Regions from separate parts of the Mesorhizobium sp. M0772 genome, predicted to be linked through region 1. Evidence: riboswitches for the same ligand, from Rfam matches in the RefSeq annotation. Region 1 holds a riboswitch; the other holds the start of a gene.

Region 1 (14,885 bases):
CGGTGGCAGGCTACCGCAAGGGCCGCAAGGCGCTGAATTACCTGAAGAAGAAGAGCCAGATGATGGTGACGTTTGCACCGCTCGGCCAAACCGGCATATATGCGCCGATCCACGCCACGGTCGGGACGCAGATCGGCACCTTGACTGTCAGCGCGGGGCGGTTCGAAGCTACTGAATAGACGCGCCCACCCGAATAGAAATGGGGCGAGTCGCCGGAGACGGGCATGGGGCGCGCAACACTGATCGGTTTCTCGGCGGTCGCCATGTGGGCGCTGCTGGCGTTGCTCACCGATGCGTCGGGCGCCGTGCCGCCATTCTTGCTCTCGGCCATCACCTTCACCATCGGCACCGCGGTCGGGCTGGTTGCCCGGCTGTTCATGCCGGCGACCGATAAAAGCCTGAAGATCCCACGCCAGGTCTGGGTGATCGGCATTGCCGGACTGTTCGGCTACCATTTCTTCTATTTCACCGCGCTGCGCAACGCGCCGGCGGTGGAGGCAAGCCTGATCGCCTATCTGTGGCCGCTGCTGATCGTGCTGGGATCAGCGCTGATGCCGGGCGAGAAGCTGGCCTGGAACCATGTCGTCGGCGCGCTGCTCGGGCTCGCCGGGACCGTGCTGATCGTCACCAAGGGTGGCGGCCTCGCCTTCGATGCTCGCTACACCTTCGGCTATGCGATGGCGGCCGTCTGTGCGCTGCTGTGGTCGTCCTATTCGCTGCTGTCGCGGCGCTTTCCGGCGGTGCCGACCTCAATCGTCACCTGGTTCTGCGCCGCCACGGCAGCCCTGTCCCTCATCTGCCATCTTCTGCTGGAAAAGACGGTGCTGCCCGATGGCCCCGGCCAGTGGCTGGCGGTGGTTGGTTTGGGGTTGATGCCGGTGGGTGCCGCCTTCTACGCCTGGGATATCGGCGTCAAAAGAGGCAACATCCAGGTGCTCGGCGCGGCAAGCTATGCGGCGCCACTGCTGTCGACATTGGTGCTGATCGCGGCGGGCGTTGCCGAGCCGTCGCTGCGTATCCTGGCGGCCTGCGTACTGATCACCGGCGGCGCGGCGCTGGCGGCGAAATCGTTGTTCCTGCGCAAGGCGGCAACTGGCGGGGCAAGCGCATGACGATGCCGTTTGCCGGCGGCATCGACGCCAACGCAAATGCAACATTGATTTTTTCGCTGGTGGCGGCGGTGATCTACGCCTTCACCCTGGACATGCGGCCGACGCTGGCCCACTCGGCGGCAAAGACGCTGGCCGTGGCCATGCTTGCGGCGCTGGCCTTCATGCAAGGTGGGCCGCTGTTGCTCGTCTCTGCGCTGGCGCTCAGCGCCGTCGGCGATGCCTTCCTGTCGCGTGACGGCGAAAAGGCCTTCCTCGGCGGGCTGGCCAGCTTCCTTGCGGCGCATGTCCTCTATGTGCCGCTCTTCCTGCTCGGCGGCGGCGGGCTGGATGTGCTCAGCACCGAGACATGGCGCGGCGCCATCGCGCTTGCCATGGCGGCCTTCGCAGTCGTCATGCTGGCGGCGCTCTGGCGCCGTGTCAGTCCCGGCCTGCGGGTGCCGATCGCCATCTATATCGCGGCCATTCTGGCGATGGGCATCTCGGCGTTGACGCTCGCCAATCCGTGGGTCATCGGCGGCGCTGTTATGTTCATGGCATCGGACGGGCTGCTTGCCACGGAGAAATTCCTGGTTCCGGCAATAGCACCCTATCGCGCCGGCATCCGTTATGCGGTCTGGGTGCTCTACTATGCCGCCCAGCTCTGCATAACTCTTGGTTTTCTTCTGGCCTAAGGCTGCCAGCCCGGCTCGGCCATTTCAAACGCGGCGAAGTCGAAGCCCGGCGCCACGGTGCAGCCGACCAACGTCCATTCGCCGAGGCTGCGCGCCGATTGCCACCAGCCGGCCGGCACGACGATCTGCGGCCGCTCGCCCGCCGCAAGCTCAATGCCGAGCACCTGCTCGATCACCTGGTTAAGCATTGGACTACCTTCCTCGCACATCGACAGCGCCAGCGGCGCTCCGGCATGGAAGTGCCAGACCTCGGCCGCGTCCTTGACCCGGTGCCAGGCCGAAATCTGGTCCTGTTCAAGGAGGAAATAGATCGCCGTCGAATGGCCGCGCCCGGCGCCGTCGCGAAAGGTCTCGGCATACCAGCCGCCTTCCGGATGTGGCTTGAGGCCGAGCGTGGCGATGATTTCAGCGGCGCTGGTCATGGCTGATCCCGGAATGATGCTCAGAAATTGTCCTTGCGCTTGCGGATTTCCGCGAACACTTCGGCGTCGGAGGCCGCCTCCATACCGAGATGCTTGCGGATCGCCGGGTCGTGCCAGCGCAGGAACGGATTGGTCGACAATTCCTCGCCGATCGTTGTCGGCAGCGTCGCCTTGTTGTCGGCGCGCAGGGTCTCGATCTTGGCGGCGCGTTCTTTCAGCGTCGAATTGGTCGGGTCGACGGTCAACGCAAAGCGGGCGTTCGAAAGCGTATACTCATGGCCGCAATAGATGACCGTGTCGGCCGGGAGTGCGGCGAGCTTCTTCAGCGACTCATACATCACCGGCGGCTTGCATTCGAACAGCCGGCCGCAGCCGAGCGCGAACAAAGTGTCGGCGGTGAACGCCACTTTCGAGGCCGGAAAATGATAGGAGACATGGCCCGCAGTGTGGCCGGGCGTGGCGATGACATCGATCCGCTCACCGCCGAGATGGACGACCGAGCCTTGCCCGACGGTCTCGTCGATGCCGGGGATCTTTTCCTTTTCCGCCTCCGGTCCGACGATGCGCAGCTTGAAGCGCTCCTTCAGCGCCAGATTGGCCTCGACATGGTCGACATGGTGGTGGGTGGTCAGGATCATTGTCGGCTTCCAGCCGGTACGCTCGATAGCGGCAATGATCGGCGCTTCTTCGGGTGCGTCGATAATGGCGGTCTCGCCGCTTTTCGGGTCATGCACCAGCACGCCGAAATTGTCGCTGCGGCACATGAACTGTTCGATTTCGACGGGCATTGGCATCTCTCCATCTGTTGGCGCAGACATAGGGCGCTTGGCCGCTGATGTCATCTAGCTTTGCAGAACGTGCCGGCTTTGTTGAACTTGGGCGGCATCGCAGCTACCGTCCCGCGCATGCATTCCGATATCGTCGATCTCCGCTCCTTCTATTCGACCACGCTCGGCCGCCTGGCTGAACGCTCGATCACCATGGCGCTGTCCTCAATATGGGCAACAGTGCCCAATGAGCGGCTGGTCGGGCTCGGCTATACCTTGCCGTGGCTGGAGCGGTTCGGCACCGATGCCGAGCGGGTGTTTGCCTTCATGCCTGCTACGCAAGGCGCCGTCGTCTGGCCGGCGAACGGGCCGACGGCTACGGCGCTGGTCTTCGACGAGGAATTGCCGCTGGTCGATTCCTGCATCGACCGCATGCTGCTCGTGCATTCGCTCGAACATGTCGAAAACCCGCGCGAGACGCTGAACGAGATCTGGCGGGTGCTGTCGCCGGCAGGGCGCGTCGTCATCGTCGTGCCCAACCGGCGCGGTGTCTGGGCGCGGTTCGAGCACACGCCGTTCGGCAATGGCCGGCCGTTCTCGCGCGGCCAGCTGACAGAATTGCTGCGCGAGGCGAATTTCACACCGGCTTCCTGGTCCGACGCGCTGTTCTTCCCGCCATCGCCGCGGCGCTTCATGATGCGGTTCCACAATGTGCTGGAGCGCGCCGGCCGGCGGTTCTGGCCGATCTTTTCCGGCGTCATCGTGGTCGAGGCGCAGAAGCGGCTCTATCAGGGCGTGCCGGTCGCGCAGCGCGCCTCGCGCCGTGTCTTCGTGCCGGTACTGTCACCGCACGGTGCGACGCGGCTTGGCCGCCGGGCGGAAGGGGTGACATCGACGACGCGTCAGGTGACACCTTCGTGATCATCATGAAAACTGGTGTTGCGTGGGTTTTTCCCACCTATCTGTCGCAGATGCATTCGCGGTCCGTTTGAGCGGCGGATGCCTTCAAGTCTCTCCATCTGGTTCAGCAACGCTTCTGAACGCAAGGACCTCGTGCATGGCTGATCAACCGGACAAGTCCGCCACCGCTCAGCCGGCAACCGTCGAAGCCAGCAGCCTGCGCGATCAGGTGGCGACGATCAAACGGGCGCTGGTAGGCTCACCGGTGCGCAAGTGGCTGGTCTGGACGTCGGTCGGCATTATGGCGGTCATCGTCGCCACGTCGATCGGCCAGGTTCTGCTCAACCGCTGGAACCAGCCTTTCTACGATGCGCTGGCGCGTCGCGACATGGCGGCCTTCCTGCATCAGCTGATGATCTTTGCCGTGATTGCCGGCACGCTGCTGCTGCTCAACATCGCTCAGACCTGGCTCAACCAGATGATCCGGCTGAAGCTGCGCGAGGCGCTGACGCTCGACCTGATCGACCAATGGATGCGGCCGGCGCGGGCCTTCCGGCTCGCCAATGCCGGCGCCATCGGCGTCAATCCCGACCAGCGCATGCAGCAGGATGCCGCGCATCTGTCCGATCTGTCGACGGACCTCGGCGTCGGCCTGCTGCAATCCTTCATCCTGCTGGTGTCGTTCGTCGGCGTGCTTTGGCAACTCTCGTCGGGCTTCGTCTTCCACATCAACGGCTGGTCGCTGGCGATACCGGGCTACATGGTCTGGGCCGCGTTCCTCTATGCCGGCATCGCCTCCTGGCTGAGTTGGCTGGTCGGGCGGCCGCTGATCCGCCTCAACAGCGACCGCTACACCCGCGAGGCCGAGCTGCGTTCCGGGATGGTGCGCGTCAACGAGAATGTCGACGCCATCGCGCTCTATCACGGCGAAGCCGATGCCAAGAGACGGCTCGAAATCGACCTTGGCACGGTGCTGGGCGCGATGCGAAACATCTACAAAGCGCAAATCAACCTTTCCTGGGTGACCGATACCTATGGCTGGATCACCGTGGTGGCGCCGATCCTTGTGGCATCGCCGGTCTATTTTTCAGGCGATATCAGCTTTGGCGGGTTGATGATGGCGGTCGGCGCCTTCAACCAGGTGCACTCGTCGCTGCGCTGGTTCATCAACAATATCGGCGGCATAGCCGACTGGCGCGCCACGCTGATGCGCGTTGCCGACTTCCGCATCGCGCTCGATGAAACCGATGTGCTGCACGACAAGGAAAAGCGCATCGAATTCGGCGACAACGCCAATGGCAGCCTGACCTTCGAGAAGCTCCAAGTGGCCTCGCCGGAGGGCTGCACCAAACTTTCAGACAGCCATGTCGAGATCCATCCCGGCGAGCGCGTCATGATCACCGGCGACCCAGGCGCCGGCAAGACATTGTTCTTCCGCGCCGTTGCCGGCCTTTGGCCCTGGGGCAGCGGGCGGATCGGCTTGCCGGCCGGAGAAACGCCGATTTTCGTGCCGCGTGTTCCGTATTTTCCTGCCGGCACGTTACGCGAAGTGCTGCATCCGAATGGCTCGGCGCCGGCTGGCGATGCTGATTTTGGGGCGATACTGGCCGAGGTCGGGCTCGAGCGGCTGTCATCCTCGCTCGACCGTTCCGCACGGTGGGAGCGTGAACTCAACGATGACGAACAGCGGTCGCTGGCCTTCGCCAGGCTGGCCTTGCGGCAGCCGAAATGGGTGATCATCGACGAAGCGATGGACGCGTTCGATGGTCCTTCGCTGCGAAGGGTACTGTCCATGCTGGAGAAACGCCTGCCGGAGACCGCGATCCTCAACATCGGGCGCGGACTGCACAATGGTCATTTCTTTCCACGCGCATTGAACATCGTGAAGGATACGGGTGCTGCGCCACTGAAACCCGCCCGAGTCAGGACCGGCGCCATCGACCCGCCGCCGAAAGCGGCCGTGCGGCGAAAGAAGTAGAAGGGGCTTTATTTCGCCGCGATCGCGGCGAAGATTCACGGGTCGAAACATCCGTGGTGCGGCCATGCTCGATGCGCTCGGCCTGCTTGCCTGCCTTGCCTGCACCACGCCCGTGGCTGCCCCGGCCGTTGCCGTGGATGTTGAACTGGTGCTGGCCGTCGACATCTCACAGTCGATGGACGAGAGGGAGTTCGCGCTGCAGCGCGCTGGCTATGTCGAGGCGCTCAGGCATCCCGATTTCATCAAGGCCGTGCGCTCGGGAACCACCGGGCGCATCGCGCTTGCCTATTTCGAATGGGCGGGCGTCGTGCGCGAGGATGGCGTCATCGCTTGGCAGGTGATCGACAGCGCAGAGAGCGCCAACGCCTTCGCCGACAGAATAGAAGCGCGGCCGTTCCGCAGCTTTCGCGGCACCTCGATTTCCGGTGCGCTTGCCTTCGGCGCCGGGCTGTTCGAGGGCACGGGGTTCGATGCGCCACGCAGCGTCATCGACATTTCCGGCGACGGTCCCAACAACACCGGGCTGCCCGTCGCCACGACACGCGATGCGGCGGTGGCCAAGGGCATCGTCATCAACGGCCTGCCGATCCTGATCAGCCCGTCGCCGACCTTCAGCCATCTCGACCAGTATTATGACGACTGCGTCACCGGTGGGCCCGGCTCCTTCGTGTTGCCGATCTATGCGGCCTCGGAATTCGCCACCGCCATACGCCGCAAGTTGATCCTGGAGGTGAGCGGCATCGCCGATGCGACCGTGGTCCCGATCGATGCCGCCGCACCCATGGACTGCCTGCAGGGCGAACGCGACCGGCGGCTATATTCCGACCCATATCTGCCGGAACTCGACAAATGAGGTTTGAGGCAGTTCGGAGGGGAAAGCCGCTGCGCGGCTTGTCGGCAAACTTCAGGCCGGCCGTGCACCGTATTTGTCGCGAAATTCGGCATAGAGATCGCGGCGCCAGCGCCGGCCGCCGACATAGCCACGCAACAGCTGCGGCAGCGAATAGCCAAGCGCCTTCGACGACCGGTTGGCCATATAGCCGGAGAACGCCTGCGAAACCCTGCCCTTGAGTGCATCGGCGATGAGCTGCCGGGCGATCATGTAAGGCGGAATGTAGGGGTAGCGGTCGGCGATATAGGGGTGCTTGTCGATCAAGCTCGCATAGGCTTCGACATAGCCGTCCCGGCGACCGGAGATCGAATTCTCCGAGTTGTACTTTTTCCAGTCGATCACTTCGGACAGCTGCGCGCCGCTGCGACGGGCAAAGCGCAGCAACAATTCGCGATCCTGCATGCGCGTGACGTCACTGTCGTAGCCGCCGATGGCCAGCAGCGACTCGCGCCGGGCGGTGATTGCCGACCCGGCAATGAAGATGGTCTGCGCGACAAGGGCCCGCTCCAGCGAGTCGCGGCTCAGCAGCGCTTCGCGGTTGACGCAGTTGGTGCGGCGATTGCCCTTCAGCGACACGAAGGAACTGATCAGCACTTCGAGCGAGGGATTGTTGTCGAACTGCTCCAGCGTCCGCGCCAGGCGATCCGGCAAATAGACGTCGTCGGAATCGAGGAATGTCACCACCGGCGCCTGCGCCCGCTCGATGCCGGCATTGCGGGCGGCATTGGCGCCGCGCCATTTCGAGCCAACATAGATCAGCCGTGGATCGCGGATTTCGGCAAGTGCGGCTGCCGTACCGTCGGTCGAGCCGTCATCGACGACAATGTGTTCGAACCGGGGAAAATTCTGCGCCAGCACGCTCTCCACGGCGCGCACCACCTTGCTGCGGCGATTGTGCGTCGGTGTGATCACCGAGATCAGCGGAGCGAGGTCGGTTGCCTTGGACATGTTGCTTCGATTGTGCCCCGAAATGCCTGGAGGCCGGAGGTTTTGATGGTCGCCGTCCAAGCCTTACCCCGGGATGGCATTCGATTCGACGCTACAAAAAACCAGCGGCAATGTCATCACAAACTGTTGAGCCAGGACGCCGGTAAGCCGGCCGATTACCCCAGACGTAATCGACCGATGGCCATCATGTCTGCAGATTGCGCCAACGAAGCCGGTCGTCGGGCTTCGATCTCACAGGGAGTTCAGCCATGGCCGCCTACGCCGTCGCCCATATGCGTCAAGTCACAATGGGCCCGCAGATTGTCGAGTATCTGCAGAGGATCGACGCCACATTGGAGCCGTTCGGCGGCCGCTTCCTTGTCCACGGCGGCGACATGGACGTGGTCGAAAACGAATGGCCCGGGCATCTGATCGTCATCGAGTTTCCGGACAGGGCGCATGCGTGGGGCTGGTACGATTCATCAGCCTATCGGGTGATTCTGGCCTTGCGCACCGACAACTCCCACGCCGATGTGATCATCGCCGATGGCGTTCAGCACCCGCACAAGGCGACGAACGTGCTGGAATAGGGGCAAACTACCGCTTCAGCAAGAACACCGCTTGCTGGCCGAAGAAATTCCAGAACCACCATGGCATCGACAGGCCGATCTTCTGGCCGTTGCCGTCGAGCGCGGTGGCTTTCTCGACCGAAGCGCCGAGTTCCTCGACCAGATTGACGAAGTCGCGGATGGTGCAGAAATGGATGTTGGGCGTGTCGTACCAGGAATAGGGCAGGTCCGCGGTTACCGGCATCCGGCCCTTGACGAACAGCGACAGCCGCACCCGCCAGTGGCCGAAATTGGGGAAGGAGACGATGGCGCGGTTGCCGATTCGCAGCAGCTCGTCGAGCACCAGCTTCGGGTTGCGGGTCGCCTGCAGCGTCTGTGACAGGACGACGAAGTCAAAACCCTTGTCCGGATAGAATTCGAGGTCGGTGTCGGCATCGCCCTGGATGACCGAGAGGCCGCGCGCAACGCATTCATTGACGCCGCGCTGTGACAGCTCCAGCCCGCGGCCGTCGACCTGCTTGGTCTCCTGCAGGAGTTCGAGCAGCAGGCCGTCGCCGGAGCCGACATCGAGCACCCGCGACTGCGGCGGTATCAGGTTGGCCACGACTTCGAGGTCGACGCGCTGGCTGCCATTGACGCTCATGAGGCGAGCCCCCTTGCGCGGGCCGCCGAGCCGATGAAGCCCTTGATGGCGGCAAACAGTTCGGGTTCATCGAGCAGGAAGGCATCATGGCCGCGGTCGGTGTCGATCTCGACGAAGGAGACGGAGGCGCCGGCGGCGTTGAGCGCATGCACGATCGAGCGGCTCTCCTCGGTCGGGAACAACCAGTCCGAGGTGAAGGACACCAGGCAGAAGCGGGTCTTGGTCCCGGCAAAGGCATCTGCCAACCGGCCGCCATGGTCGGCGGCGAGGTCGAAATAATCCATCGAACGGGTCATGTAGAGGTAGGAGTTGGCGTCGAAGCGGTCGACGAATGTCATGCCCTGGTGGCGCAGATAGCTTTCGATCTGGAAATCTGCGTCGAAACCGAAGGTCAGCGCTTCGCGGTCCTGCAGATTGCGGCCGAATTTCCGATGCAGGGCGGCTTCCGACAGATAGGTGATGTGGGCGGCCATGCGCGCCACGGCGAGCCCCTTTTCCGGGCGCTTGCCGTGCTCGAAATATTTGCCGCCATGCCAGTCCGGATCAGCCATGACAGCCTGGCGGCCGACCTCGTGGAAGGCGATGTTCTGCGAGGAATGGCGTGCGCCTGTGGCGATCGGCAGGGCCGAGAAGACGCGCTCGGAATAGCACGATGCCCATTCCAGCACCTGCATGCCGCCCATCGAGCCGCCGAGCACGCAAAACAGCTTTTCGATGCCGAAATGGTCGACCAGCATCAATTGCGCCCGCACCATGTCGCGGATGGTGATGATTGGCAGGTCGAGGCCGTAGGGCTTGCCGGTGGCGGGATTGGTCGAGGCCGGACCGGTGGAGCCGAGGCAGCCGCCGATGACGTTGGAGCAAATGACGAAGAAGCGGTTGGTGTCGATGATCTTGCCGGGACCGATCAGCACTTCCCACCAGCCGGGCTTGCCGGTCACCGGATTGGTGCTGGCGACATGCTGGTCGCCGGTCAGCGCGTGGCAGACCAGGATGGCGTTGGTGCGGGCATCGTTGAGGGCGCCATATGTCTGGTAGGCGATCTGGAACGGCGACAAAAGCGTGCCGGCGTCGAGCTTCAGCGGCTTGTCAGGGCCAAAACGCAACACAGGGCTCGACGGGTTGTCGGCCTCGTTGTTGGTTTTTGTAGCGCGGAGCGCGGCCATGTGACTCTCCTTGCCCGCCGTCAGGCAATAAAAAACCGGCAATGCGATCGCAAAGCCGGTTACGTCACGCAAACGGCCCTTTAGCGAGTTGTTTAACGTGGCTGCAAGCCGACCGGCCAAATCACCACGGAACTGTTGCGTTCTTCTAGAACTCGTGCGGCCCGGCGTCAACGGCCAGCTATTGCCCGCCTCTCGACATTCGCGGCTACGGCTTGTATTTCCGCTGCGGCCTCCGGACGGAGGCATTCTTGATGGATTTGCGACATGGACAAGACAGCGGACAAGGCACGGCCGACTCCCCGCGCGGGCATTATGGACATCGACGCCTATGTGCCGGGCAAGAGCACGGCACCGGCCGGCGTCGCCAAGGTCCATAAATTGTCGTCGAACGAGAACCCGCTCGGCCCGTCGCCGAAGGCGATCGAGGCCGCGCGCGAAGTGGCCAGCAAGCTCGATGTCTATCCCGACGGCACCGCCCGCCGGCTGCGCGAGGCGATCGCCGAGGTGCATGGCCTCAACCCGGCAAACATCATCTGCTCCAACGGTTCCGACGAGATTTTGGGCCTGCTGGCGCAGACCTATCTGGCGGCCGGCGATGAGGCCATCATCACCGAACACGCCTTCATGATCTACAAGATCTACATCCAGTCGGCCGGCGGGACACCGGTGACGATCAAGGAAACCGAGGAACGCGCCGACGTCGACGCGATCCTGGCCGCGGTGACACCGCGGACCAAAATCATCTTCCTCGCCAATCCCAACAATCCGACCGGAACCTATCTGCCGTTCCAGGAGGTCCGCCGCCTGCATTCCGCTCTCCCGGGCAACGTGCTTCTGGTGCTCGACGCGGCCTATGCCGAATATGTCAGGCGCAATGACTATGAGGCCGGCATCGAGCTGGCGGGCAGCGCACAGAATGTGGTCATGACCCGCACCTTCTCCAAGCTTGGCCTTGGCGGCGCGCGCATCGGCTGGATGTATGGCCCACTGCACATCGTCGATGCCATCAACCGCATCCGCGGCCCTTTCAACGTTAACGCAACAGCGATCGAGGCCGGCATTGCCGCCATCCGCGACCGCGCCCATGTCGAGCGCAGTTCGTTGCACAACGAGACCTGGCTTACCTGGTTGAATGAAGAACTGACGAAGCTTGGGCTGCGCGTGACGCCCAGCGTCGGCAATTTCGTCCTCATCCACTTTCCCGACGACAAGAAGCATTCGGCTGAGGCGGCGGACGACTACCTCACCCAGCGCGGCTATATATTGCGGCGCGTTACCGGCTATGGCTTTCCCAATGCGCTTCGCATGAGCGTCGGCACCGAAGAAGCCAATCGCGGCGTCATCGAGGCCCTCACGACATTCCTGAAAAGCTGAAACAATGACATTACCGATGTTTGAAAAGATCGCGCTGGTCGGCATCGGCCTGATCGGCTCGTCGCTGGCCCGAATCATCCGCCGCGAGGGCCTGGCCCGCCATGTCGCCATCGCGACGCGCAGCCCGGCCACGCTGGCGCGGGCGAAGGAGCTCGGTCTTGGCGAGAGCTACACCACCGGCGCCAGGGAAGCGGTCCGCGACGCCGACCTGATCATCGTCTCGGTGCCTGTGGGATCGTCGGGCGAGGTGGCGCAAGAGATCGCAGCGGCGCTGAAAAAAGGCGCCATCCTCACCGATGTCGGTTCGACCAAGGCCTCCGTCATTGCGCAAATGCAGCCCTATGTGCCGGACGGCGTGCACTTCATTCCGGGACACCCGCTGGCGGGTACGGAGAAATCGGGCCCGGATGCGGGTTTCGCCGAGCTGTTCGAAAACCGCTGGTGCATCTTCACGCCGCTGCCGGGAACCGATCCGGCCGCGCTGGAAAAGCTGTCGGAATTCTGGCGGCGCTGCGGCTCCAACATCGACACGATGGACCCGCAGCATCATGACATGACGCTGGCCATCGTTTCGCATCTTCCGCACATCATTGCCTACAACATCGTCGGCACGGCCGACGATCTGGAATCGGTGACCAAGTCGGAAGTGATCAAATATTCGGCTTCCGGTTTCCGCGACTTCACCCGTCTGGCCGCCTCCGACCCGACCATGTGGCGCGACGTGTGCCTGCACAACAAGGATGCCATCCTGGAAATGCTGGCGCGCTTTTCGGAGGACCTCGCCTCGCTGCAGCGGGCGATCCGCTGGGGCGACGGCGACAAGCTGTTCGACCTGTTCACCCGCACCCGGGCCGTTCGCCGTTCGATCATCGAGGCCGGCCAGGATATCGACGTGCCGGATTTCGGCCGCCAGGCGGTCGAGCACCCGGTGAAAAGTTAAATCTGTTTCAGACGGGCCAGGTCGCCGCGACCATGGCCATTGCCTCGTCCCTGTTTGGCGCCCCCAGCCGGCCGCCGAAGCGCTGGCATTTGAGCGCGGCCGCCGCGCTGGCAAAGCGCAACGCCTGCTCGATCGGCATGGTTTCCGCCAACGCGACAGCAAAGGCGCCGTGGAAGACGTCGCCGGCGGCAAGCGTGTCGATCGCCTTGATCTTCGGCGCCGCGATGTGGCGCACGCATCCGGCGGACCGGTCATGCCACCAGCTTCCCGCGGCGCCGCCGGTAACCGCCACGAAGGCATCGGTGCGGCTGGCGAGGTCGGCACAGGCGGTTTCGGGGTCCAGCGCATGGCCGCAGACGATGCGTGCCGCCGTCTCCGAAGCGACGATGTGCGATGCCAGCGGCAGCAGGCGCTCCAGCACCTCAACCGGCGCCGTGTCGGCGTCGAGGATGGCGGGACGGCCGGCGCTGCGCGCGGCGGTCAAGGCAAGAGCGGCGGCGCCCGGCCAGCGCACATCGACCAGCACGGCATCGAAGCCGGAAAGATCGGCGACAGGCACCGCCTCGGGGTCGGCCTGCGCCTTTGGGTCGTAGAAGGGCACGATGATGCGCTCGCCATGAGCGTCGACCAGGATCGCGGCCAGCGCCGAGCGGGCGCCTTCGACGCGGCGGACAAAGCGGCAATCGACGCCCTCGGCCTCGATGCCGGCCAGCAATTGGTCGCCGACGGCATCGTCACCTGCACTTGCCCACAGGAACACCTCGGCGCCGAGACGGCGGGCGGCGCAGGCAGCACTTGTCGCCATGCCCGAGGCGATCTGGATGCCGTCCGAGGCGATGAACTTGCCCTGATGCGTGGGCAGGGTTTCGACGCGCAGGATGGTATCCAGCGTCAGCGCGCCAACGCTCAGCAGTTTCACCGGTCGGTTCATGCGTCGGCTTGCTCGAGCACGATCTCTCCCCAAAAGCCGTTCCCGCTCTTTGCGATCATGCTCTATCTCTTTGTTTTAACGCAATTCCGGACGGAAAACCGCTCACAGTTTTCCTGGAATTGCTCTAATCGAGCGGCTTGATCTTGCCCAGCGGAATGAAGCCGAGCGAGGCCTTGCCCTTCACCACCTTGAGCGGCATCGACGGTTCGTTGCCGAGCAGCGCCAGACCGGCAAAGCCTTGCTCGATCTGGCTCTTCTGCTCGGGGATTGCGGTGGCGAGGATTGCCGCCACGGCTTTGGGATCCTGCAGCTTGATCGTCAGGTCGGCATTGACCTGGCCGTTGGCGTCGACCGACACCGGGCCGGAGACGGTGATGCGCGCGGTTCCCGACGACAGATCGAGCTTGTGGATGTCGACCGCCTGGCCGCGCAGGCTCCTGGCCTGCGTCTTCATCAGCGCGACGCCGTTCTTCAGCGTCGCGTCGCCGCTGCCGTCGAGCGGCGGCAGCACGCGCCCGCCGATCGCGTCGGCGTCGATCTCAAGATCGGTGAAGCTTCCGGTATAGCCAAGGTCCTGGCCGTCGGGTCGCAACTCGCCCGCCGCCGTTCCGGCGCTGAACAGTGAAACCGGGTCGGTGTCGTCGGCCGGATCGGTCTGGCCGGACAAGCTCTCGGCCTGCAGCGAAATGCTGCGTGGCAAGGGCCAGGAGAGCTTGGCATTGGCCTGCAGATTGTCCCAATCGATCCATAGCGGCGCCATCCCGGGCACCGAGGTCCGCAGTGGCCCACGCAACTCGGCGGCAGGCGACAAAGGCCGGATGAGTTCTGCAACGAAGTTGAAGCTGCCTGCCGAGGCGGCAACGTTTCTGGCGTCGTCCTCGTAAGCCAGATTGTCACAGGAGATGGCAAAACGCAGGGGGTAGCCGCTGACGGTGAGGTTGGCGCAGCCGGCCTCGATGCCTTTGTCCTTGAGCGAGGCCACCGCCTTGTCGGCTTCGCTGCTGACGCGACCGGCGACATAGAACCAGACCGCGCTGTAGGCGCCGAACAGCATAACGACCAAGGCAGCGAGCCACATCAGCCGGTGGCGAAACTTCGACGGACGCTCGTCACTTGACGTCATGCTGCGGCTTTCATTAACGCGGGCGTGTTGCGGGTGGACTGTGGTTACGCAACAAGCAAAAACACAGAAGAGCACCGATTCCGATGCGGCGGCGTCACCTTCGTGCAATCAGGCTTGGCGATATGGGCGATTTTTGGGTTTTTGGCTATGGCTCGCTGATCTGGCGGCCGGGATTTGCGCATGTGGAGACCCGCCGCGCGCGGCTTTACGGCTACCGCCGGTCGCTCTGCGTCTATTCCTTCGTGCATCGCGGCACGCGTCAGCGGCCGGGCCTGGTGCTCGGCCTCGACCGTGGCGGCTCCTGCATCGGGCTGGCGTTTCGCGTGCCCGGCGAGCTGCGCGATGAGGTGCTGACCTATCTGCGCGAGCGCGAATTGGTGACCAGCGTCTACCTCGAGCGTGTGCTCGATATCAGTCTCGACGTGAATGGTGCGGCCGCGGGAGAGAGAGTGAAAGCGGTCGCCTATATC
Region 2 (14,885 bases), on a different contig from region 1:
CCACATTGCGCGCGGTTCGAGGATTGAGATACTGGCGCAGCACCGAGATGGTGCCGCCCTTGCCGGCGGCATCGCGCCCCTCGAACAGCGACATCAGTCTGCTGCCGGTCGCCTGCAGCCAGGCCTGCGCCTTGACCAGTTCGATCTGCAGCCGCTCCAGCGTCTCGTCATACTCCTCGGTCTTCATTTTCTTGTCGTAGGGGTAGTCGCCTGCGGTCAGTTTGTGGTCCTCGATCCAGCTGGGAAGCTCGGGGTTTTCGATGTCGAACTCCCGCTCCTTGCCGTCCACCTTGATCTTCAGCGGCCCCTCTGCCGGCTCTGCGGCGGGACTTTCCTTGGCTTTTTTCATCGAGACGAACCTTTCCAGCTTGCGGACTCATGCTATGGGGGGCCTCAAACCCGGTCCAGCGGAAGTTTCGGCGGGACCGGCGCAGAAGCACGGAAAGCACGAATGGCTGACACCGGCGCAGAGCGGACAACCACGGGGCAGGCCGTCGCCGGCCGGCTGTGGAACAGCCGATGGCTGCTTGCCGCCGGTGCGATCGCCATCATGGCCGTTTATGGTTTTGCCGGTATCTCCGCCTATGTCGTCCTGGCTGCGTTGACGGTGCTGCTGGCCGCCGCGCTTCTGCCAACCGGAGGCGCCAGCCGGTCTGCTGAGACCATTGCCACGATCGAGGCGAGCGGGCTGCAGCGGCTTTCCGGCGAATATCTTGCGGCTGCCGTTGCCGATCCGCTGATCATCTTCGACCGCACCGCCACCATCGTCCACGCCAATGCCGCCGCCTTTGCCGCCTTTGTCGGTATCGCGCCCGGCCTGTCGCTGTCGCTAAAATTCCGCGCGCCGGAAATGCAGGCCTTGCTCGACGGCGTGCTGTCGGGAACCGTCGCCTCCGATGCCGTCGACTACACCGAGAAGCTGCCGGTTGAACGGGCCTACCGGGTCAGCGCGTCCTCGGTCGGCCACGCCACCGATCTCTATGTGCTGGTATTCAAGGACCAGAGTGAGACGCGCCGCATCGACCGCATGCGCGCTGACTTCATAGCCAATGCCAGCCACGAGTTGCGCACCCCGCTTGCTTCAATCTCGGGCTTCATCGAGACGTTGCGCGGCCCGGCCCGCAACGATCCGGCGGCGCGCGAGCAGTTCCTGCAGATCATGCAGAACCAGACCGGCCGCATGGCGCGCCTCATCGACGATCTCCTGTCGCTGTCGAGGCTTGAAATGAAGCCTTACCTGAGGCCGGGAACCGAGGTCGATCTGCGCCAGACCATCGACAGCGTCATCGATTCACTAGGCCCGCTCGCCAGCGAGAACGGCGTCGTCATCGAACGCGACTACGCCGAGGGGCCGCTCGACGTGCCCGGAGACCGCGACGAGCTGTTCCAGGTGTTCGAGAATCTCTTGGAAAACGCCTGCAAATACGGCCAGCCTGGCGGACGCGTCACGGTGTCGATCGCGCGGGGCGAGGCCGGCCCGGAACCGGGCATCGATGTAACCATCAGGGACTACGGCCCGGGCATCCCGGAAGAGCACATACCGCGCATTACCGAGCGCTTCTATCGCGTCGACGTGGAGAGCAGCCGCACGCAGAAAGGCACCGGTCTTGGCCTGTCCATCGTCAAGCATATTCTGACGCGCCACAACGCCCGGCTTTCGATCAAGTCGGAGGTTGGCAAGGGCGCGGCGTTCACGGTCCATTTGCCGGCAGGCTGAGGCGGTACTATCTGCTAACTGCCTGTTTCTTCTTTCTGTCATCCGGCTAGCGTATCAGCACAGGGGTCGAGGAAACGACTCAAAAGGCCAAAGATTTAAGGAAGGCATTTCGCCCATGCAGTCCGTACACATTGTCAGCGCCTATGACGAAGAGCTGAAATACCTGGCGAAGCGCATCGCTGCGATGGGCGGCCATGCCGAGCGCATGGTCGAGCAGGCGATCCAGGCGCTGGTCAATGCCGATCCCGGCCTCGCCCAGAAGGTCATTCGTGACGACATCGTGCTTGACGATGGCCAGCGCGAAATCGACGACAAAGCCATCGTCATCATCGCCAAGCGCCAGCCCATGGCGACGGATCTGCGCGAGATCGTCGGCGCCATCCGCATTTCGGCCGACCTCGAACGGGTCGGTGACCTCGCCAAGAACGTCGCCAAGCGTGTGGTCAGCGTCATTGACGGCCGCCAGCCGACCAGCCTGTTTCGCGGCCTCGAGGCGCTTGCCGAACTCGCTTTGACCCAGCTCAAGGAAGTGCTCGACGTCTATGCCTCGCGCTCGGTCGAGAAAATAGGCTTCGTTCGCGACCGCGACGACCAGATCGACGCCATGTACACCTCGCTGTTTCGCGAGCTTTTGACCTACATGATGGAAGATCCGCGCAACATCACGCCGTGCACGCATCTGCTGTTTTGCGCCAAGAACATCGAGCGCATCGGCGACCACGCCACCAACATTGCCGAGACGATCTACTACATCGTCACCGGCGAGCAGTTGCCGGCCGAGCGTCCCAAGGGCGACAAGACCGACAAGGTTGCCCTGCCGGTGCTGCCGGTGAAGTGATCGCGCCCCTCGAACGCTTAATCATATTGCGCTAAACTGCCCGGATGTTAGCGTCTCGGTTCCTGGCCAAGGCCAGGCGCTCAGGAGGCTGCGATGGAATATGTCCGAGAGTTCAAGCCGGCGCCGGCATCGTCCGGCATCATCGCGTCGAGCGTCTACACCGCCGGCAAGCGCATCGCCGACATACCGATCGAGGAAGCCGGCGAATGGGCCAAGAAGTCGGGCCATGTCGTCTGGATCGGGCTGCTCGAACCCGACCGCGAGCTTCTGCTGCGCGTCAAGGCGCAATTTCATCTGCACGAACTGGCGATCGAAGACGCCGAACATCCGCACCAGCGGCCGAAGATCGAGCAATATGGCGATGCACTGTTCATCGTTGCCCGCACTGCACAGCTGATCGACGGACGCGTCACCTTCGGCGAGACGCATCTGTTCGTCGGCTCAGGCTATATCGTCAGCGTCAGGCATGGTCCCTCGACCTCATACGCCGCCGTGCGCCAGCACTGGGAAAGCTGTCCGCACTCACTGGCCAAGGGCGAGGATTTCGTCCTCTACGCCATCCTCGACTTCATCGTCGACAACTACATGCCGGTGCTAGAGCAGATCGAGGACGAGGTCGAGGCGATCGAGGACAGGGTGCTGCTGAAGCCGATGACCGGTCCCGACATCGAGCGGCTCTATATGCTGCGCCGCGATCTGTTGCGCCTGCGCAATGCGGCGCTGCCGCTGGTCGAGGTCTGCCGCCGGCTGACCAGCGCCGAACTGCCGCAGATCCATACCGCAATGCATCCGCTGTTTCGCGATGTCACCGACCATATCCGGACCGTGCAGGAAAAGATCGACAGCCTGCGCGAGGTTCTGGCGTTCGCTTTCGAAGCCAGCCTGCTGGTCGGCCAGAGCCAGGAAACCGCGAACACCAAGAAGCTGGCCTCATGGGCGGCGATCCTGGCGGTGCCGACGGCGCTCGCCGGCATTTACGGCATGAATTTCGACGACATGCCGGAACTGAAGATGCAATACGGCTATCCCGTCGTATTGGTCTCGATCGCGCTGATCTGCTCGTTTTTGTATTGGCGATTTCGGAAGAGTGGGTGGCTGTGATGGTAGGCAGTAGGCAGTAGGCAGTAGGCAGAATAAGGTAGCGCCTCACGAGCGCTACCCCATTCCCTACTGCCCAGTCCCCAATCCCTATTCCTAACTACCGGCTCCTGCGCCGCTCTGAAGCCGGCTGGAACGCCACCCTTGCGTGGTACTTGCAGTAAGGTCCGGTTTCAGCCGCCTCGTTGCCGCAGAAGTTGAAGTCTTCCGATAGCGGATCGCCATTCGGCCATTTGCAGGTGCGCTCGGTGAGATCGGTGAGCTGCAGATGCCGCGAGATCGGCACGACGACGTTTTCGACCGGGCGGATGTAGTGGCGCGCCACCGGCTCGGCGTCGAACTGCGCCTGCAGTGCGTTCGCCCCGATCGAAGTCGTGACATGGCGCTGCGTGGTTGCGGCGCGAGGCACCGATTTCTGGATCGAAGATCCCTGCGTTGTCTTCTTCTGACGCGCCGGCGTCGCGGTCGAGCGTCCGCGGCCCGACAGCTTCAGCCGGTGCACCTTGCCGATGACCGCGTTGCGGCTGACCCCGCCGAGTTGTGCGGCGATCTGGCTTGCGCTCAAGCCCTCCGACCACAGTTTCCTGAGAAGTTCGACCCGCTCGTCAGTCCAGTTCATGAGACCGCGCTCCTGCTATGTGTGCGGCAGCCGGAATCCGTTCCCGACCCGGCAATCTTTGCCGGGGCAGACACCACATATATTAGGTGATTAGGTCCGCCGCACGAAATCTAGTTATTTCCCGACTACAATTACCTCATGTGTTGACTCGGTGACAAGAGTCCCAGGTGCAACACGAATCGGTTTTTTAGGTTTTCCCCAACTTGCCCGGTCGCTTATGAGCCGGCGTCTCGTCGGGAGCTGGCCACGCGCCTCTGCACGACGTTTTCGTTGACTTCATGGCCGAAAAACACGATAAGCCGCAAAGGCCGCCGCTTTGGCGGCTTTTTTGATTTTTCCGGTACCGGAGACGCATATAATGAGCGGTTCGGCGCTTTACGAGACCTTTGCCCGCGCCCCTTTGGCCTTCGATCATGGCGAAGGCACCTGGCTGGTTACCGACAAGGGCGAGCGATATCTCGATTTCGCTGGCGGCATCGCGGTCAATTCGTTGGGCCACAGCCATCCGCATCTGGTCTCGGCGCTGACCGAACAGGCGGCCAAGCTCTGGCACGTCTCCAATCTCTACGAGATCCCGGGGCAGGCCCGGCTCGGCGAGCGGCTGGCTGACGCCACCTTCGCCGACAAGGTGTTCTTCACCAATTCCGGCGCCGAGGCGCTCGAATGCGCGATCAAGACGGCGCGGCGCTACCAGTTCGTCAAGGGCCATCCCGAGCGCTTCCGGGTCATTACCTTCGAAGGCGCCTTCCACGGCCGCACGCTGGCGACCATCGCCGCCGGCGGCCAGTACAAATATCTCGAAGGCTTCGGCCCCAAGGTCGAAGGCTTCGACCAGGTCGGCTTCGACGACATCGACGCCGCCGAGAAGGCGATCACACCAGAGACCGCCGCGATCCTGATCGAACCGGTACAGGGCGAGGGCGGCATCCGCCCGGTGCCGACGCAATCCTTGAAGCGGCTGCGGCAGCTCTGCGACCAGCATGGCCTGCTGCTGATCTTCGATGAGGTCCAGTGCGGTATCGGTCGCACCGGAAAGCTGTTCGCGCATGAATGGACCGGCGTGACGCCCGACATCATGGCGATTGCCAAGGGCATTGGCGGCGGCTTCCCGATGGGCGCGTGCCTCGCCACCGACGACGCTGTCGTCGGCATGACGGCAGGCGTGCATGGCACCACTTTCGGCGGCAATCCGCTGGCCATGGCGGTCGGCAACGCTGTGCTCGACGTCGTGCTGGAAGACGGCTTCCTCGAAGACGTCCAGCGCAAGGCATTGCTGATGAAGCAGGGCCTGGCGGCGGTCGCCGACGAATTTCCTGATGTCATCGAAGGCATCAGGGGCAGCGGCCTGATGCTTGGCCTGAAATGCGCCATGCCAAACACCAAGGTCAACATGGCGCTGCGCGACCAGCATCTGCTGGCGGTGCCGGCCGGCGACAACGTCATTCGTCTGCTGCCGCCGCTGACCGTCACCGACGCCGAGATCGGCGAAGCGCTCGATCGCATCCGCGCCGCCGCCAAGGGCCTGACCGACGCCATCGCCGCGGCCGCCGCGAAGTAATCCCGAGAACCATTCCCGATGAGCCTTCGCCATTTCACCGATCTTTCCGCCGTTTCCGAAGGCGATCTGCGCCTGATGCTGGACGATGCGGTGGTGCGCAAGGCGCGCCTCAAGGCCGGCGAACGGACCAAACCGCTCGAAGGCAAGGTGCTGGCCATGATCTTCGACAAGCCGTCGACGCGCACGCGCGTGTCCTTCGACGTCGGCATGCGACAGCTCGGCGGCGAGACCATCATGCTGACCGGCACCGAAATGCAGCTCGGCCGCTCCGAGACCATTGCCGACACCGCCAAGGTGCTGTCGCGCTATGTCGACGCCATCATGATCCGCACCACGTCGCATGAGCGGCTGCTCGAGCTGACCGAGAATGCCACGATTCCGGTCATCAACGGGCTGACCGACGACACCCATCCCTGTCAGCTGATGGCCGACATCATGACCTTCGAGGAGCATCGCGGTCCGGTTGCCGGCAAGACCATCGCCTGGACCGGCGACGGCAACAACGTGCTGCATTCGCTGCTCGAAGCCTCGGCGCGGTTCCGCTTCAACCTGAACGTCGCAGTGCCGGAAGGCAGCGAGCCGGCGCAGAAGCACATCGACTGGTCGAAGTCCAATGGCGGCAAGCTGCACTTCACCCGCTCGCCCGAAGAGGCCGTCGACCAAGCCGACTGCATCGTCACCGACTGCTGGGTGTCTATGGGCCAGGAACACCGCGCCCGCGGCCATAATGTCTTCTCACCCTATCAGGTCAATGCGGCGCTGATGGCCAGGGCCAAGCCCGACGCCCTGTTCATGCACTGCCTGCCGGCGCACCGCGGCGAGGAAGTGACCGACGAGGTCATCGACGGTCCGCATTCGGTGGTCTTCGACGAAGCCGAGAACCGGCTTCACGCCCAGAAGGCGGTTTTGGCCTGGTGTCTGGGCGCTTGATCTCCAGGCGCTTGATCTCCAAGCGCTTGATCCGGGGCGGCGTGATGCCTATTTGCGCCGCATCACGCAAATCAAGCGCGTTTGGACGCATGCACCCCTCCGGGCCGCATGGCCGCGCCCTGGAGCTTTGTCATGTTGGAAACGCATCAAGTGACTGAACATCACCCCAAACTCGGCGAGTTCGGCTATGCCGGCGACGATCATGTCGTACCCTTCGAGGTCGGCCCGCTCGACGTGCGCGGCCGCACCGTGCAACTCGGGCCGATGCTCGACGCCATCCTCAACCGTCACGACTATCCCGAGCCGGTCGCCCGCCTGCTCGCGGAAGCCTGTGTGCTGACGGTGCTGCTCGGCACCTCGCTCAAATTCGAAGGCAAGTTCATCCTGCAGACCCGCACCGACGGGCCTGTCGACATGCTGGTCGCGGATTTCTCCACGCCCTCGGCATTGCGCGCCTATGCGCGCTTCGATGCCGACCGGCTGGAGGCCCTGGTGGCCGCAGGCCAGACCTCGCAGCAGACGCTGCTGGGCAGCGGCGTTTTGGCGCTGACCATCGACCAAGGCGCGCACACGCAGCGCTATCAGGGCATCGTCCAGCTCGACGGCGAGACGCTGGAAGACGCCGCGCGCACCTATTTCCGCCAGTCGGAGCAGATCCCGACCGACCTCCGGCTGTCGGTGGCCAAGCTGCTGACGCCCGGCCCCGGCGGTGCGCGCGAGCAGTGGCGCGCCGGCGGTATCCTGGCGCAGTTCCTGCCGCAGTCACCCGAGCGCATGCGCGTGCCCGACATTTCGGGCGGCGACGGCGATCCGCGTGACGTGACGCAGGAGCCGGCCGACAATTCGTGGCGCGAGCTGGTGGCGCTGCTCGGCACCATCGAGCCGACCGAGCTGATCGACCCGACCATCGGCGCCGAGCGGCTGCTCTACAGGCTGTTCCACGAACATGGCGTGCGCGTCTTCGGCGGCGTGCCGGTCGCCGACCAATGTTCCTGCTCAAGGGACAAGATACGCGGCATCCTCAAGGGGTTTTCCGCGCAGGAGATCAAGGACAGCACCGAAGATGGCGGCATCCACGTCGCCTGCGAGTTCTGCTCGAAGCAGTACGACTTCGACCCGGCGGAGTTTGCAGCTCAGTAGCATCTCTTCCTTCTCCCCGTTCACGGGGAGAAGGTGCCCGAAGGGCGGATGAGGGGCAGCGCGAACTTTGGTGAATGGCCGCGCATAGCCTACGTCATGTGCGTGGAAGATAACCTCATGAGTCCGGCGGCGCCCCTCATTGCACTGCCGGGCATTTCTCCCCGTATAGAGATGGGGAGAAAACCCTTAATTCACCGTCCGCCGCGTCCCCGGCAGATCCAGCGAAAACGCGGGAATATCGACGTCGAACGTCTCGCCCTTTTTGTTGCGCATGGTGTAGTGGCCGACCATGAAGCCGGAGGGCGTCGAGAGCGGGCAGCCTGACGTGTATTGATAGCTGTCGCCGGGATTGAGCTCAGGCTGGTCGCCGACCACGCCGGCGCCGCGCACTTCCTCGATCCGGCCGCTGCCGTCGGTGATGTGCCAGTAACGCGACATAAGCTGCACGAAATCGTCGGACTGGTTGTCGATCGTCACCTGGTAGCCCCAGACATAACGGTTCTCCGCCGGGTCCGAGCGGTCCTCCAGGTAGAACGGTCTGACCTGCACTTCGATGTTGCGCGTGACGGCGCGATACATGGGCTGCTCCGGTTGCGCGGCAAGGAACATTTGTCGCGCTATGCGGTTTGATACGCGCACAACGGCATGTCCTGCCAGCCTCAAAGCGGAGGTGCCGACAAACAATGTCATTTAAGTGACACATGACAGTGTTGGTGTGCGCAAACCTTGCCGGCGACTCAAGGCCCATCTGTCGACTGACAAAGCAGCCGCGAGCGGCCTTTCCGGAGTGACCAGATCTCGATGGAACCAGCTCTCACAGCCGCCTTCGCTTCCTCCGCTTTGCTTCTTTCCAATCTCGCCAGCATCCTGCTTGCTTCGTCGAAACTGCAAGCGCGTCGCCTTATCCCTCCGCCGTCCGACGAGCAGCCACCGGTCTCGATCGTCGTGCCGTCGCGCGGCGTGGAGCCGTTCACACAAGAGACGCTGCAGCGAGCCTTCTCGCTCGACTGGCCGCGCTACGAACTGATCTTCTGCGTCGCTCACGCCGACGATCCCGTCGTCAAACTGATAAACAGGGCGATCGTCCTGTTTCCCAACGTGCCGGCCCGGCTGCTGATCGGCGACGACCGCGTCAGCAGCAACCCGAAGCTCAACAACTGCGTCAAGGGCTGGGAAGCGGCGCGCAATCATTGGGTTATTCTGGCGGATTCCAACGTGCTGATGCCTAGGGATTACGTCCAGCACCTGATGGCGGCCTGGCGGACCAATACCGGGCTTATCTGCTCGACGCCGATCGGCTCGCGGCCGGAAGGCTTCTGGGCCGAGGTCGAATGCGCGTTCCTCAACACGCTGCAGGCGCGCTGGCAATATGCCGGCGAGGCGCTTGGCCTCGGCTTTGCCCAGGGCAAGAGCATGCTGTGGAACAAGCCGATGCTCGATACCAATGGCGGTATCCGCGCGCTGGCCGCCGAGATCGCCGAGGATGCTGCTGCAACCAAGCTGGTCAACGGACTGGGCCTGCGCGTCAATCTCGTTGCCTCGCCTTTCGAGCAACCACTGGGGCAGCGCCGACTTGCCGACATCTGGTCGCGTCAGGCGCGCTGGGCGCGGTTGCGCCGCGTCACTTTCCCGCTGTTTTTCGCACCCGAGATCCTGACCGGCGTCGCCGTGCCGTTGGCGTTGGCGCTGGTGGCGGCAGCAAGTGCCGGCATCAGCCTGCCGGCCACGGTGTTGGCCGTGCTGACGGCGGCCTACATTCCCGAATGCGCGCTGGCCGCGGCCAAGGGCTGGCATCTGTCGCTGCGCATGGTCCCGGCGATGATGGTCCGCGACATGATGCTTCCCGCCATATGGGCGCGCGGCTGGCTGAGCGGCGCCGTCGATTGGCGCGGCAACACCATGATCATCGGCACCAAGGCAGCCGAGCTGGAAGAGGCTTCGTCGGGAGCGTGACGCCTCGCGGCCTACCCGGCTGCCTTCAGCGCCTGCGCAACGTCCTCCAGCAGATCGTCCGTATCCTCAAGACCGACCGACAGCCTGAGCGTTCCCGGCCCGATGCCAAGCTCGGCGCGAGCTTCGTCGCTGAGGTTCTTGTGCGTGGTGGTCGCCGGATGGGTGATCAGGCTCTTGGCGTCGCCGAGATTGTTGGAGATCAGCACGATGTCGAGCGCGTTCTGCAAGGCGAAGGCCGCCTGCTTGCCGCCCTTCACGTCGAGGCAGATCAGCGTCGATCCGCCCGTCATCTGCTTCTTGACGATGTCGGCCTGCGGGTGGTCGGCGCGGCCGGGATAGATGACGCGGGCGATTTCCGGCCGTCCTGCCAGGAAATCCGCGATCTTGGCCGCGCTTTCCGTCTGCTGGCGCACCCGAACCGGCAGCGTCTCCAGGCCCTTGAGCAGCGTCCAGGCGTTGAACGGCGACAGGCTCGGGCCGGTGTGGCGGAAATAGTCGTGCAAATTCTCGTCGATCCATTTCTTGTCGGACAGGATGATGCCGCCGAGACAGCGTCCCTGGCCGTCAATGTGCTTGGTCGCGGAGTAGACGACGATATGGGCGCCGAGCTGCAAGGGCTTCTGCTGCAAGGGCGTGGCAAAGACATTGTCGACGATCAGCCTGGCGCCGATCGAGGTGGCGAGCGCCGCCACCGCTGCGATGTCGACCACTTCCAGCGTCGGATTGGTCGGGCTTTCCAGGAAGAACAGTTTCGTGTTCGGCCGCACCGCCTTTTCCCAGTTGGCGATGTCGGTGCCGTCGACCAGCGTTGCCTCGATGCCGTATTTCGGCGCCAGCGTCTCCACCACCCAGCGGCAGGAGCCGAACAGCGCGCGCGCCGCAACGATATGGTCGCCGGCTTTGGCGCTGCACAGGAGCGCTGCCGACACCGCCGCCATGCCGGACGCCGTGGCGCGCGCATCTTCGGCACCCTCCAGCGCGCACATGCGCTTTTCGAACATGTCGACAGTAGGGTTGGCATAGCGCGAATAGATGAAGCCCGGCTCCTCGCCCTTGAAACGGGCCTCGGCAGCCTGCGCCGTCTCGTAGACATAGCCTTGGGTGAGGTACATCGCTTCCGACGTCTCGCCGAACTGGGAACGCAGCGTTCCCCCGTGCACGAGTGCGGTCTGAGGTTTCCAGTTACGCTTCTTGGTGCTCATCGCTTTTGTTCCAGACACAAAAAAACCGGCCGCGAAAGTCGCAACCGGTCCATATGGCCTTGCGGCCCGACGGTCCTTTAGCGACTTGTTTAACGTGGCTGCAAGCCGACCGGCCAAATCACCACGGGATAACGACCCTTTAGACCTCACCTGCGCTTGCGTCAATTGCCGGCTTCATTAAGAGGTTTGTACCAGGCAGGTTCCGCAATAATATCCAGCGGTTTTGCGGCAAGAACCTGCCACAAAGAGACCGACCTTGGAGCGGAGCCAGCCTTTTGCGGCAGACAGGCATTCTTCCCGATCAGGACATTTCCGCGCTGTTTCAGTCCGGCGCGCTGAAGTCGCCGCGCGCGCTCGATGTCGACCAGGTGCAGCCGGCGAGCCTCGATCTCAGGCTCGGCGACAAGGCTTTTCGCGTGCGCGCCTCCTTCCTGCCGGGTCCCGATCATCTGGTGGCCGACAAGCTTCACCGGCTGAAATTGCACGAATTCAGTCTCGCCGAGGGCGCGGTGCTGGAAACCGGCTGCGTCTACATCGTGCCGCTGCTCGAAAGCCTGGCGCTGCCCGCAAACGTGTCGGCCTCGGCCAACCCGAAAAGCTCGACCGGCCGGCTCGACATCTTCACCCGGGTGATGACCGATCGCGGCCATGAGTTCGACAAGATCGCCCCCGGCTATCACGGGCCGCTTTATCTCGAAGTCAGTCCACGCACCTTCCCGATCGTCGTACGCGCCGGATCGAGGCTGTCGCAGATCCGCTTTCGCACTGGCAACGCGCTGTTGTCGGAGGCAGAACTGAACGAATTGCACCGCGCCGAGATGCTGGTGGCGACCGAGCCGCCCAACATTTCCGGCGGCGGCATTGCGCTGTCGATCGATCTTGACGGCGACCAGAACGGCCTGGTCGGCTATCGCGGCAAGCATCACACCGGCTTGGTCGATGTCGACAAGCGCGCCGCCCAGGATGCCGTCGATTTCTGGGAGCCGCTCTACAAGAGCGGCGCCGGCGAACTGGTGCTCGACCCGGACGAGTTCTACATCCTGGTCAGCCGCGAAGCCGTGCACGTGCCGCCGCTCTACGCCGCCGAGATGACGCCCTTCGATCCGCTGGTTGGCGAATTCCGTGTTCACTATGCCGGCTTCTTCGATCCGGGCTTCGGCCATTCGGCCTCAGGCGGCACCGGCAGCCGGGCGGTGCTCGAAGTGCGCAGCCACGAAGTGCCGTTCATCCTCGACCACGGCCAGATCGTCGGCCGGCTGGTCTACGAACACATGCTGAAGCGGCCGCAGGCGCTTTACGGCACCGATCTCGGCTCGAATTACCAGGCGCAAGGCCTCAAGCTCTCCAAGCATTTCCGCCCCGCCGGCTGAACCTTCGATCACCGTCAGGCAAAATACTTGCCTGCGCTGCCTCACCATGCTTGGCTGCCTTTCGGTGGCCGGCAAGAGAACGGCGCGCAAGGGGAACCAAAATGCAGATTTCAAGATGGATCATATCGGCAGCGAGCGCTGCCATGCTGGTGATATCGGCCGGCTCGCTGGCTGAGGCGCAGGAGAAATTGAAGATCGGCACCGAGGGCGCTTATCCGCCCTTCAACACCATCACCGCGGACGGCAAGATCGAGGGCTTCGACATCGACATTGCCAATGCGCTATGTGCGCAGATGAAGGTCGAGTGCGAGATCGTCACCCAGGACTGGGACGGCATCATCCCGGCGCTGCAGGCGAAAAAGTTCGACGCCATCATCGCCTCGATGAGCATCACCGAGGAGCGCAAGAAACAGGTCGCCTTCACCAACAAATACTACACGACGCCGCTGGCGCTGGTGGCGCCCAAGGACAGCGACCTCACTTCCACCGAACCGGCAGCCCTTGCCGGCAAGACGGTGGGCGCGCAGGCCTCGACCACCCAGGCCGACTATGCGCAGGACGCCTATGGCAAGGCCGGCGCCGAGGCGAAACTCTACCCCACCCAGGAAGAGGCGATCACCGACTTGCAGAACGGCCGTCTCGACGCCGTCATCTCCGACAAATTCGTGCTGATGGACTGGCTGAAGAAGGCGAGCGACGGCTGCTGCAAGCTTGTCGGTGACGTCAAGGGCACCGAGACGCAAGCCGGCATCGCTGTCCGCCTGGAGGACACGGCACTTCGCGACAAGCTCAACGCGGCGATAGACGCCATCGTCGCCGACGGCACTTACAAGAAGATCCAGGCCAAGTATTTCGATTTCGATATTTATTGAGGTTGGAACTGCCAAATCTCCCCCCTTGAGGGGGAGATGGCCGGCAGGCCAGAGGGGGTCGCTGCGCGTAGAATGCCAGCGCCTCTCAGCCGCGGAAGACTTTAGCGCTCCACGCGCAACGACCCCCTCTGTCGCCTTCGGCGACATCTCCCCCTCAAGGAGGGAGATTACGCTCTCAAAGCGCCTTCACCGCCACCTTCACCGGCTGCTCAATCTCCAGCGGGTTGCGCAGCGGCAGGCCGAAATCCGCGGCCTCGATCTCGAAAACGTCGCCGGCCTGAGTCTTGATGCCGTCGGCAAAGGACAGCGTCGCCGTGCCGAACATGTGCACATGCACGTCGCCCGGCTGGCGGAAGGCCGAATATTTGAAGTGATGATGTTCGAGATTGGCGATTGTGTGCGACATGTTCGCTTCGCCCGACAGGAACGGCTTTTCCCACAGCAAATTGCTGTCGCGATAGATTCGCGATGAGCCCCTGACGTCGGCCGGCAGGTCGCCGATCAGGATTTCCGGCCCGAACGAGGCGTTGCGCAGTTTGGAATGTGCCAGGAACAGATAGTTCACCCGCTCGGTAACATGATCGGAAAACTCGTTCGACAGCGTGAAGCCGACGCGGAACGGCGCGCCGTCGTCGCCGATGACATAGATGCCGGCGATTTCCGGCTCCTCGCCGGCGTCCTGCGCAAAGGCCGGCGACATCAGTGCGGCGCCCGGCGCCACCGCCATGGTGCCGTTGCCCTTGTAGAACCATTCCGGCTGCACGCCGGTCTGGCCCTTGGCCGGCTTGCCGCCTTCGAGCCCCATGCGGAACATCTTCATGGAATCGGTAAGCTGCTCCTCGCCGCCATCGCTGAGCTTCTTGTGCATGGAATCGCGCGTCGCCGCCGAGCCGAGATGGGTCAGGCCGGTGCCGGTCAGATGCAGATGCGCAGGATCGGGATGGTTGATCGGCGACACCAGCCGGCCCTTCTTGTAGACGGCGTCGAGGTCTATCGCTTCACCGAACCCCTTGCGCTCGATCAGCGCGGCGAGGCCCGTTCCGGTGCGCGCGGCTTCCATGGCCAGCGAATAGACGCTGCGGGCGCCGTTGATGATCCTGGTCTTGCCGCCGCCATTGCGGGCGACGACGCGGATGGTCTCGGCGTCGTCGAGGATCTGGGAGATTAGCATGATGAAATCCTCTCTCATGTGCCTTGGCCGGGTTGCCCCTTGGCAAACCTTGACCTGCGCGGCTCGGACCTCGCCGCGCCACGGGTTGAACTCTTCGTCCGGATTGCGCTCGCGAGCTCCATCCCTCGGGGGACTTCTTATGCCGACAACTTGCCGGCTGCGCCGCGACCGTATGCCTCCTGCTTGCCTCGCTGAAGCTTGTCAGGCCTTGTTCTTGTTGTAGACGTCGAAGATCACGGCGCCGAGCAGCACCAGGCCTTTGACCACCTGCTGCCAGTCGACATTGACGCCCATGATCGACATGCCGTTGTTCATCACGCCCATGATGAAGCCGCCGACGACCGCCCCGATAACCTGGCCGACGCCGCCCATCGCCGAGGCGCCGCCGATGAACACTGCGGCGATGACATCGAGCTC

What was found. Region 1 has a riboswitch for S-adenosylmethionine ahead of metX (homoserine O-acetyltransferase MetX). Riboswitches for the same ligand answer to the same signal wherever they lie in the genome.
Region 2: linked by a shared signal. The riboswitch ahead of NKI06_RS08475 (O-succinylhomoserine sulfhydrylase) and the one ahead of metX (homoserine O-acetyltransferase MetX) in region 1 are both predicted to bind S-adenosylmethionine.

The regions. Positions count from the first base shown of each region.
Region 1 is NZ_JAMYPB010000007.1:91,092-105,976, reverse strand. Features, by position in the region: gene NKI06_RS06975 (DUF3108 domain-containing protein) at 1-179, shown strand, start outside; gene yddG (aromatic amino acid exporter YddG) at 225-1,112, shown strand; gene NKI06_RS06965 (lysoplasmalogenase family protein) at 1,109-1,783, shown strand; gene NKI06_RS06960 (cupin domain-containing protein) at 1,780-2,205, opposite strand; gene gloB (hydroxyacylglutathione hydrolase) at 2,226-2,993, opposite strand; gene NKI06_RS06950 (class I SAM-dependent methyltransferase) at 3,111-3,893, shown strand; gene NKI06_RS06945 (ABC transporter ATP-binding protein/permease) at 4,030-5,850, shown strand; gene NKI06_RS06940 (DUF1194 domain-containing protein) at 5,915-6,703, shown strand; gene NKI06_RS06935 (glycosyltransferase family 2 protein) at 6,755-7,690, opposite strand; gene NKI06_RS06930 (DUF1330 domain-containing protein) at 7,939-8,259, shown strand; gene metW (methionine biosynthesis protein MetW) at 8,267-8,881, opposite strand; gene metX (homoserine O-acetyltransferase MetX) at 8,878-10,047, opposite strand; SAM riboswitch at 10,108-10,185, opposite strand; gene hisC (histidinol-phosphate transaminase) at 10,312-11,421, shown strand; gene NKI06_RS06910 (prephenate/arogenate dehydrogenase family protein) at 11,426-12,361, shown strand; gene NKI06_RS06905 (sugar kinase) at 12,369-13,292, opposite strand; gene NKI06_RS06900 (DUF2125 domain-containing protein) at 13,417-14,415, opposite strand; gene NKI06_RS06895 (gamma-glutamylcyclotransferase) at 14,538-14,885, shown strand, end outside.
Region 2 is NZ_JAMYPB010000009.1:44,691-59,575, reverse strand. Features, by position in the region: gene ppk2 (polyphosphate kinase 2) at 1-349, opposite strand, end outside; gene NKI06_RS08520 (ATP-binding protein) at 452-1,717, shown strand; gene phoU (phosphate signaling complex protein PhoU) at 1,833-2,555, shown strand; gene NKI06_RS08510 (magnesium and cobalt transport protein CorA) at 2,649-3,656, shown strand; gene NKI06_RS08505 (GcrA family cell cycle regulator) at 3,754-4,272, opposite strand; gene NKI06_RS08500 (aspartate aminotransferase family protein) at 4,631-5,830, shown strand; gene argF (ornithine carbamoyltransferase) at 5,849-6,760, shown strand; gene NKI06_RS08490 (Hsp33 family molecular chaperone) at 6,869-7,900, shown strand; gene apaG (Co2+/Mg2+ efflux facilitator ApaG/CorD) at 8,087-8,479, opposite strand; gene NKI06_RS08480 (ceramide glucosyltransferase) at 8,702-9,853, shown strand; gene NKI06_RS08475 (O-succinylhomoserine sulfhydrylase) at 9,865-11,055, opposite strand; SAM riboswitch at 11,113-11,190, opposite strand; gene NKI06_RS08470 (2'-deoxycytidine 5'-triphosphate deaminase) at 11,331-12,425, shown strand; gene NKI06_RS08465 (ABC transporter substrate-binding protein) at 12,527-13,297, shown strand; gene araD1 (AraD1 family protein) at 13,473-14,468, opposite strand; gene mmsB (multiple monosaccharide ABC transporter permease) at 14,670-14,885, opposite strand, start outside.